2 regions of the Lysinibacillus sp. NPDC086135 genome follow, and region 1 is predicted to be linked to the other one. Evidence: riboswitches for the same ligand, from Rfam matches in the RefSeq annotation. Region 1 holds a riboswitch; the other holds the start of a gene.
The links. Region 1 has a riboswitch for thiamine pyrophosphate ahead of thiW (energy coupling factor transporter S component ThiW). Riboswitches for the same ligand answer to the same signal wherever they lie in the genome.

Region 1 (4,220 bases):
CTGTAGCAGAACAAGGTGAGCTATTACTATACGAAAACGATAAGCTTATTCACCGTGAAGCAGTGGAACTTACAGAAGGTTCGAATGTATTTTCGTTTAAACATTCAGCAACAGCTGAAGGGCTTGTAAAATATGAGGCACTCGTGCAGGTTGAGCAGGATGCAATTTTTGAAAATAATAAATTAACAAGCGTCACGATGGTGCAAAGTGAGCCACATTTACTAATTGTTAATGGCTATGAAACGGCATCACCAATTGCAGCGGCGCTAGGCAAACAATCAATTGCCTATGATGTTGTAAATGCTAAAAGTCTACCAAATGAACTTTCTAGTTATTTACAATACAATGCCATCATTTTTGATAATGTGCCAGGGCATTTAGTAGGCGAGGCAAAAATGAATGTCATTGAGCAAGCAGTGAAAAATTTCGGTGTCGGTTTTACAATGGTTGGTGGCGAAAATAGCTTTGGTTTAGGTGGCTATTTTAAAACACCAATCGAAACTTTACTACCTGTTGAAATGGAGATTAAAGGTAAGGAGCAATTGCCATCATTAGGGCTAGTTATCGTACTTGACCGCTCGGGAAGTATGTCTGGAGCAAAGCTAGAGCTTGCAAAAGAAGCGGCCGCTCGTTCAGTTGAAATGCTACGAGATGAGGATACGCTCGGGTTTATAGCCTTTGATGATCGACCTTGGGAAATTATTGAGACAGGACCACTTGGCAATAAGGAAGATGCGGTGGATACAATTTTATCTGTAACGCCAGGGGGAGGTACCGAAATATATGGATCACTAGCTAAAGCTTATGAAAATCTAGCTGATTTAAAGCTACAGCGTAAGCATATTATTCTATTAACGGATGGTCAGTCTCAGCCAGGTAACTATGAGGACTTAATTGCACAAGGAAAAGAGAATGGCGTAACCCTATCAACGGTTGCAATTGGTCAGGATGCTGATGCCAACTTACTTGAAGCACTCAGTGAGATGGGCAGTGGGCGTTTCTACGATGTTATTGATGAGCAGACGATCCCCTCCATTTTATCTCGTGAAACTGCCATGATTTCACGCACATATATTGAGGATAACCCATTCTATCCAACTATATTTAATGCGGCTGGCTGGAATACGTTATTTGCGAATGGTGTACCTAAAATGAATGCTTATATTGGTACAACAGCAAAGCAGGGAGCTACTGTTATAGCAGAAAGTGAGAAAGAGGATCCAGTACTAGCAGAATGGCAATATGGCCTTGGCAAAACATTTGCCTTTACTTCTGATTCGACAGGAAAATGGACAGGGGACTGGGCAAGATGGCAAAATTGGGGCACTTTTTGGCAAACGCTTATTTCAAAAATGCTACCAAGTTATAATGATGTTGCCTATGATGTACGTCTAGAATCAGACGGCTCATTTGTCATCACTGATCCAACAAATGAAGCGGCGTTCTTAGATATTGTTGCTGTCAATGAAGCTGGTGAAGAACTTGATACACAACTTGAAACAATTTCAGCATCACAAGTTCGAGCAGTCGTACAAGCAGAACCAGGACTCATCTTCTTCCGCATTGCCGATGAAGATCAGACCATTTACCAGGCAGGCTTAAGTGTACCTTATAGTGCAGAGTATGAATTACGCCCAGTGAATGATAAGTTAATCGAAGCACTAACAAAGCAAACAGGCGGCTCTGTTTTGAAGGAACCGAGCGAGGTATTCCGTGAATTTACTAAAAAAGGTGCAGAACGTCAAAATATTGCGACATGGCTTTTATTAGCAGGGATGTTGCTATTCTTTATTGATATTACCATCCGACGCTTTGGTTGGCGCTTCTTAACTAGGCCGAAGAAAAAAGAACAGCCTGTAGAGAGAACACAGATACAGGAAGATGACACAAATGTTGCCCAGCTATTAAAGGGTATGAAAAAACGATCTTAGTAAGTTAAAACGATGGTTCATTGCTTTATAGTAATGAGCCATCGTTTTTTCCTAAATTGTTCCGATAAATAGATGAAACATTCCGATAAAATCTGAAATTGTTCCGATAAATCACAAATTTATTCCGTTAAATTACTCATCTCACAATATTTTTATCTAAAAAGGATTTACGATTTATAGTATTCTTCCGCAAATTGCTAGCAACGACTATACCTAAGACAGCACCAATAGTACTTGAGGTTAAAAAGGCTGGCATGAAAAATAAAGCAGCAACGGATGTCCCCATTAATAAATGTGCGTAAGGTACTGCGATAAGTGAGGCAATGATACCTGTCCCAAACATTTCACCGACACCTGCAAGCCATTGCTTGCCGCTGTATTTATAGGCAAGAGCTGCACATAGAGCGCCAATAACACTGCCAGGAATAGCTAGTAATGAGCCTGTGCCTGTTAAAATACGAATAATAGCTGTGACAAAGGCGACCATAACAGTAGGCACTGGTCCAAGAATGATAGCACCGATAACATTAATGGCATGCTGGACAGGGTAGGCACGAGCAATTCCCGTTGGTATTGAAACGAAGGTAGAACCAGCTACGGCAATTGCTACTAATATGGCCATGATTGTTAATTTTCGAATTGACATAATTTCCACTCCTTTGAAATGTTAATACCGCCGCAAAAACAGAGAGAATCGCCGCTAAAGCGTCAAAAAGCCGCTTCCTAAAAACAACAGGAAGCGGCCTTGCATCTACAAATAAAAAAGCAAGTGTCGACACTTCCCTCCGCTAGTGTGAACTAGATCAGGTTCAAAGGGTCCGTATATGACCATATACGTCTCAGCCTTTTAAAGACTCCCCTAGTGGTAAGAATTTAATTAATTTTTTCTCTTAATAATGTAGCATACTATTAAAAATAGTCAATAACTTTTCAGACTATTTTGTATCAGGATGCATAAGGTGTGGCGCTTTTTTCATTGTCCAAATAAGGGCAAGGAAGAAGCAAGCCATTAAAATAATAGCCCCGAATATATAAGGACTGTTCATATTCCAATCGAATAATATACCTGCTAAAGCTGGACCAATCATATTACCAAGACTCATATACGCATTGTTCAGACCAGCTGCAAAGCCTTGTTCATTTTCAGCAAGTTTTGAAATCAGTGTGTTGACAGCTGGACGAATCAATGTCGTAGCTGTAGAGAAGATGGTCGCTACAATCAAAATAAGTGCAAATCCAGATGCGAATAATATTAAGAAAATCGAAACGGATGCAATAAATAAATTGACTAACACTACTTTCATTTCGCCGAAGCGATTAAACAGCGGTGTAATAACAAACATCTGTACAACAACACCAAAAGCGCCACCCATAACTAATATAATGGCGATATCAGTAGGTGTGTAATTAAACTTATCTGTAACAAATAATGATAATGTTGTTTGGAAGTTAGCAATCCCGAAAGAGAATACAAGCATGATAATTAGCATGACAAAATAAGGCATTCGGACTGAACGGGCCATCTGCTTTGCAAGATTATCCTGCTTCTGCGCTTTTTTCGCTGCATTCGGTTTTGTAGCAGGCAATAAAAAGAACGATAAAATAGCTGCTAAGATAGCTGCAAACCCAGCGGTATAAAATGGAAAATGCAAACTAACTTTTGAGAGGAATCCACCGATACCTGGTCCGATCATAAAACCAAAGGACATTGCTGCCCCTATCATCCCCATACCTTTTCCTCGTTCCTCATACGTTGTGACGTCTGCCACAAAAGCCATTATAGGAGGTGCCACAAATGCGGAACCAAGGCCACCAAAAAAGCGTGCCAGGAAGAGCATCCACACATCTGTAGAAAGCCCGAAACAAATTTGTGCAAGTCCTGTTACGATAAGACCGAAAATAATGAGATTTTTACGACCGTATTGATCGGAGAGATTCCCAGCAATTGGAGAAAATATGAATTGTGCGAAGGCGAACGTTGCAATCAACATGCCAAGTACTTGTCCTGCGGCACCAAACAATTTTAAATACTCAGGCATGACAGGAATAATAATTCCGATACTCCCCATTGCGATAAACATATTAAACATTAAAATATACAAAGCCGCCTTATTAGACTTCTGCTGGGTCATCGAATACCCCTTTCTTTAATCAAATATACTACAGTCTACCATAAGACTTATACGTTTGCTATTGACTATAAGTCTGAGATTTACTAGAAAGATATGCGGATTCTCAAATACGGCCGGCTAGTTTTTCCACAGAAGCTTACTTCCAGATAAACGAAAA
Region 2 (4,220 bases), on a different contig from region 1:
AAACGCGGCTTAAAAGTGTTAACAGAATTAAAAGCGAACCCACATCGTATCGTGGCTGTAGTAAAGGTTACAGATGAGGAACAGTTAACGATTGAGATGGAAAAAGGTGTGCAAGAGATCCTTGATGTACAAGCATTAACTCGAGCAGATCGCCATTCTAATGGCTCCTTTAAAGTAGATATAGCTACAGACGGTGCCATCTCACATGTCTTTACGGTCAAAAAAGAAGAGAAATAACATGACTAGCCCATGCTCTATAGAGAGCTGGGCTTTTTTTAGCTAATTGAAACCAATAAGTGGGTTCTTTGTCTAACATATATACGGGAGGATTGTATGATGCTTTACATAATGATAAAGTCAGTTGAAATCTGGTTTGATCGATTAATGGAAAGACAATCTTTAAAAAGAAACAGGTACTTTTCTTTCATTTCCTTCAATTTCTTTAGCGTATAGCGATTTTGTTATTATGTAGTACAAAAATGTATCAGTTAATCCTAGAATAAGGAGTAATCCGCTCATATATAAAGGGCGAATACACTCTCCAATGATAATTAATAGCGAAGATACAATCATTGCTCCGTAGGTAGTCAAGCTATTAAAAGCCATATAAATGCTACGAGCGTTTGATGGGGCAAGTTCTCCTATCATTGCCTATTTTATAGGGACATACATCAGTTCACCAATTGTTCCAATAAACAAGGCAACAAAAAGAAACAACACGCTATTTGAAGAAGCAAATACACTAAAACATATAGAGAAGATCAACATTCCTGTAACAAGAGTCCAGCGCTCACTGCACTCAAAGGAAGTAATGGTTTCTTAGGTTCTTGGCCTGTAATAGTGTCAAAAAGGGAATCATCTATTTACCATGTAGATCAAAAATTGAATTTCCTAATTTTATAGAGTATGGGTGTAGGATGGAGAAGGTTTAAGTATTAGAGATAGGTCCGAATAATCTAAGGGCTTGTCTCGTTATATCCTTCCATACCATGTTTGTATATTCATCAATAAACGTTAAACGCATTCCGTTTAAGATGGATAAGTACGACTCAGCAATTAATGAAGGTGATTCTTCATAAAAGTAACCAAGCATTTGCCCAGCTTCAATAACTGGATAAATACAGTCTATAAATAATTTTACAAAATCATCTAGTTCTTTAAAAAGCTTTGGAAATCGATCAGGTCTTGCAAGATCCTGTTGAATTAAACGTAGGTATTCACTTCTCGTTGCAAAAAGTTGCACATGACAATCTATCATTTCCTTAATTACTTCAAGAGGATCACTTTTAAAGTGTTCATCTATTTCAATAAAATATGGTTTGATTTCCTCCAGGGGCTCCAATATTGCCGATTCATAAAGCTCTTCTTTGGAATTAAAATACGTAAATACGGTGCCAAAACTAACTCCTGCTTCCTTTGCTATGTCCGCTACTTTGGTCTCTGCAAAACCATTCTCACTATATAATTTAATTGCGGCGTTTAGAATGGCAAATCTTTTTCTTTTCTTTTTTTCATCATTAGTAAGTCTAGGTTCCATTTAGATTCTCCGTTGAAGGGTTTTGTGTATGTTTACCTAGCACTCCCGAAGATGATTTTTACAAAGAAAAGGACATTGCGGTTATTCAACAAAAGGAATTGAAGGAAGGCATGGAGCTTTAAAATTAAATTAGCAGCGCTTTCGGCAAATAGAGCCTTGTCATTTCCGGATAGATATGGGTATAATAATCACGAAAAGTTCATATGGAAAGAATGTAGGGGGGCTGGTGTTGCCAGCTGAGATTGTGTCCGATAGACACTGACCCTTTGAACCTGATTTGGCTCGTACCAGCGTAGGGAACATCTATTCAAAAAGAAAGTTTTTGATATTGATTGTAAAACGTCTGGGAGGAATCCTGGGCGTTTTTTGTTTTCAGACTTTTGTTGTATACACAGACCGTGAACGCTTTCTTCTGGTAAAGACATTCATTCATGAACATTTCACACTACTTACTTGGAGGATTGAGCATGAAAAAATGGTTATTGGTCCTAATGGCTGCACTTTTCACATTAGTGGGCTGTAGCGAAAAAGAGGCTAAAAAGGATACTAAAGGATTAACAAAAGTATCGGTTGTCCTAGATTGGGCACCGAACACAAATCATACCGGTTTATATGTAGCGGAAAAACTTGGCTTCTTTAAGGAACAGGGCTTAGATGTAGATATAATATTACCAGGCGAAGCGGGAGCAGATCAGCTTGTGGCGTCTGGCAAGGCTCAGTTTGGCGTAAGTTATCAGGAAGGGATTACACAGGCACGTGTGCAAGATGTACCTTTAGTATCGATCGCGGCGATTATTCAACATAATACTTCTGGCTTCGCATCCATTGCATCAAAAGGCATTACTTCACCGAAGGATTTTGAAGGTAAAACATACGGTGGCTGGGGGGCGCCACTTGAAAAGGCAGTACTGCAATCACTAATGCAAACAAAAAATGCAGATATTAATAAATTAGATATTGTCAATGCAGGCGATATAGATTTCTTCACAATGATGAAAAAAGATATTGATTTTGCGTGGATTTATTATGCATGGACAGGTATAGAAGCAGAACTGCGTGGCGAAAAACTGAACATGCTATATTTAACAGATTATAGTGATCAGTTAGATTATTACACACCTGTACTTGCTACAAATGAAAAAATGATTAAAGATAATCCTGAAACGGTAAAAGCATTTGTCGCTGCTACAGCAAAGGGCTATGAATATGCGATAAAACACCCTAATGAAGCGGCAAATATTTTACTAGAAGCAGTACCTGATTTAGATAAAAACCTTGTGCATAAAAGTCAGGAATGGCTAGCAGATAAATATCAAGATGACGCTGCACAATGGGGCGAGCAAAAGCTAGCTATCTGGGAAAATTACGCGAAATGGATGGCGGACAACAAAGTTTTAGAGGGCGAATTTAACGCAAAACAAGCATATACAAACGACTTTTTACCGAAAAAGGAGACAAAGTAACATGGCAAACTCATTAATAAGTGTACAAATTATCCCGAAAACTGAAACATATGAGGATGTGATCCCGTTTGTCGATGCAGCGATTACGGTTATCGACGCATCAGGGGTGAAATATGAAGTTCATCCATTAGAAACGACAATGGAAGGTGAGCTATCGACTTTACTACAAATCATTGAAAAAATGAATGACAAGATGATTGAGCTTGGCGCTATTAATGTCATTACGCAAGTGAAAATTTTATATCAGCCATCTGGTATTACAATGAATACACTAACGGAGAAATACAAGTAATGAGGCAGGCTTTCAAACAAGGAAGGACGATAATTTTTATCGCCTTCCTCTTATTCATATGGGAACTTATTGTCCGTTTTGCAGACGTACCACATTGGCTATTGCCTACACCAAGTGCCATTTTGAAAGAAGGCTTTCAATCGTATAAGACGTTTGTGCCACATGCTATAGCGACTGTTCAATTAGCATTTCTAGGCCTTGCCATTGGAATAGTGTGTGGACTAACGGTTGCTGTGCTATTACATCGTTTTACGTTTGTGCGGGAGCTATTTTATCCTATTCTTATTATGTCACAAAATGTCCCGGTGCTCGTTCTAGCACCGCTCTTAATTATTTGGTTTGGCTTTGGTTTATTGCCAAAGCTCATTATTATTTGTCTGGTGTGCTTTTTCCCGATTGTTATTTCGGCAATGGATGGCTTCCGTCAAACCTCACCTGAGCTGAAACATTATTTTGAAATGATTGGGGCAACTAAATCACAAACCTTTTGGAAACTTGAATGGCCATATGCGTACCCGTCGATTTTTTCAGGCATTAAGATTGCGGCGACGTATAGTGTTATGGGAGCTGTCATTGCAGAATGGTTAGGTGCGAAAATGGGGATTGGCGTCTATATGACATTGGCGCAATCATCATTTCGAACGGATCGCGTGTTTGTAGCGATTTTTGCCATCATTTTTTTAAGTTTACTATTATTTAGTGCTATTCGATTATTAGAAAAACTTGTTGTGAAGGGGAGAGGAATCTATGCTAAGCATTCAAAACATTGATAAATCCTTTAATGCTCTTCCGGTTATTCGCGATTTATCATTTGAGGTCAAGGACGGGGAATTTGTGGCGATTATCGGACCGTCAGGCAGTGGTAAAAGCACACTCTTTCAATTAATTGGTGGTGTCTCTTCTATTGATAAGGGAGCTATTTTATTAA

Region 2: linked by a shared signal. The riboswitch ahead of ACIPKN_RS17760 (ABC transporter substrate-binding protein) and the one ahead of thiW (energy coupling factor transporter S component ThiW) in region 1 are both predicted to bind thiamine pyrophosphate.

Annotation. Positions count from the first base shown of each region.
Region 1 covers NZ_JBIVCA010000016.1:47,213-51,432, reverse strand. Annotated here, with positions in the region: gene ACIPKN_RS19170 (VWA domain-containing protein) at 1-1,931, shown strand, start outside; gene thiW (energy coupling factor transporter S component ThiW) at 2,068-2,577, opposite strand; TPP riboswitch at 2,695-2,802, opposite strand; gene ACIPKN_RS19160 (MFS transporter) at 2,867-4,063, opposite strand.
Region 2 covers NZ_JBIVCA010000014.1:53,346-57,565, reverse strand. Annotated here, with positions in the region: gene parC (DNA topoisomerase IV subunit A) at 1-237, shown strand, start outside; gene ACIPKN_RS17765 (TetR/AcrR family transcriptional regulator) at 929-1,537, opposite strand; TPP riboswitch at 1,744-1,853, shown strand; gene ACIPKN_RS17760 (ABC transporter substrate-binding protein) at 2,005-3,000, shown strand; gene ACIPKN_RS17755 (thiamine-binding protein) at 3,002-3,292, shown strand; gene ACIPKN_RS17750 (ABC transporter permease) at 3,292-4,062, shown strand; gene ACIPKN_RS17745 (ABC transporter ATP-binding protein) at 4,040-4,220, shown strand, end outside.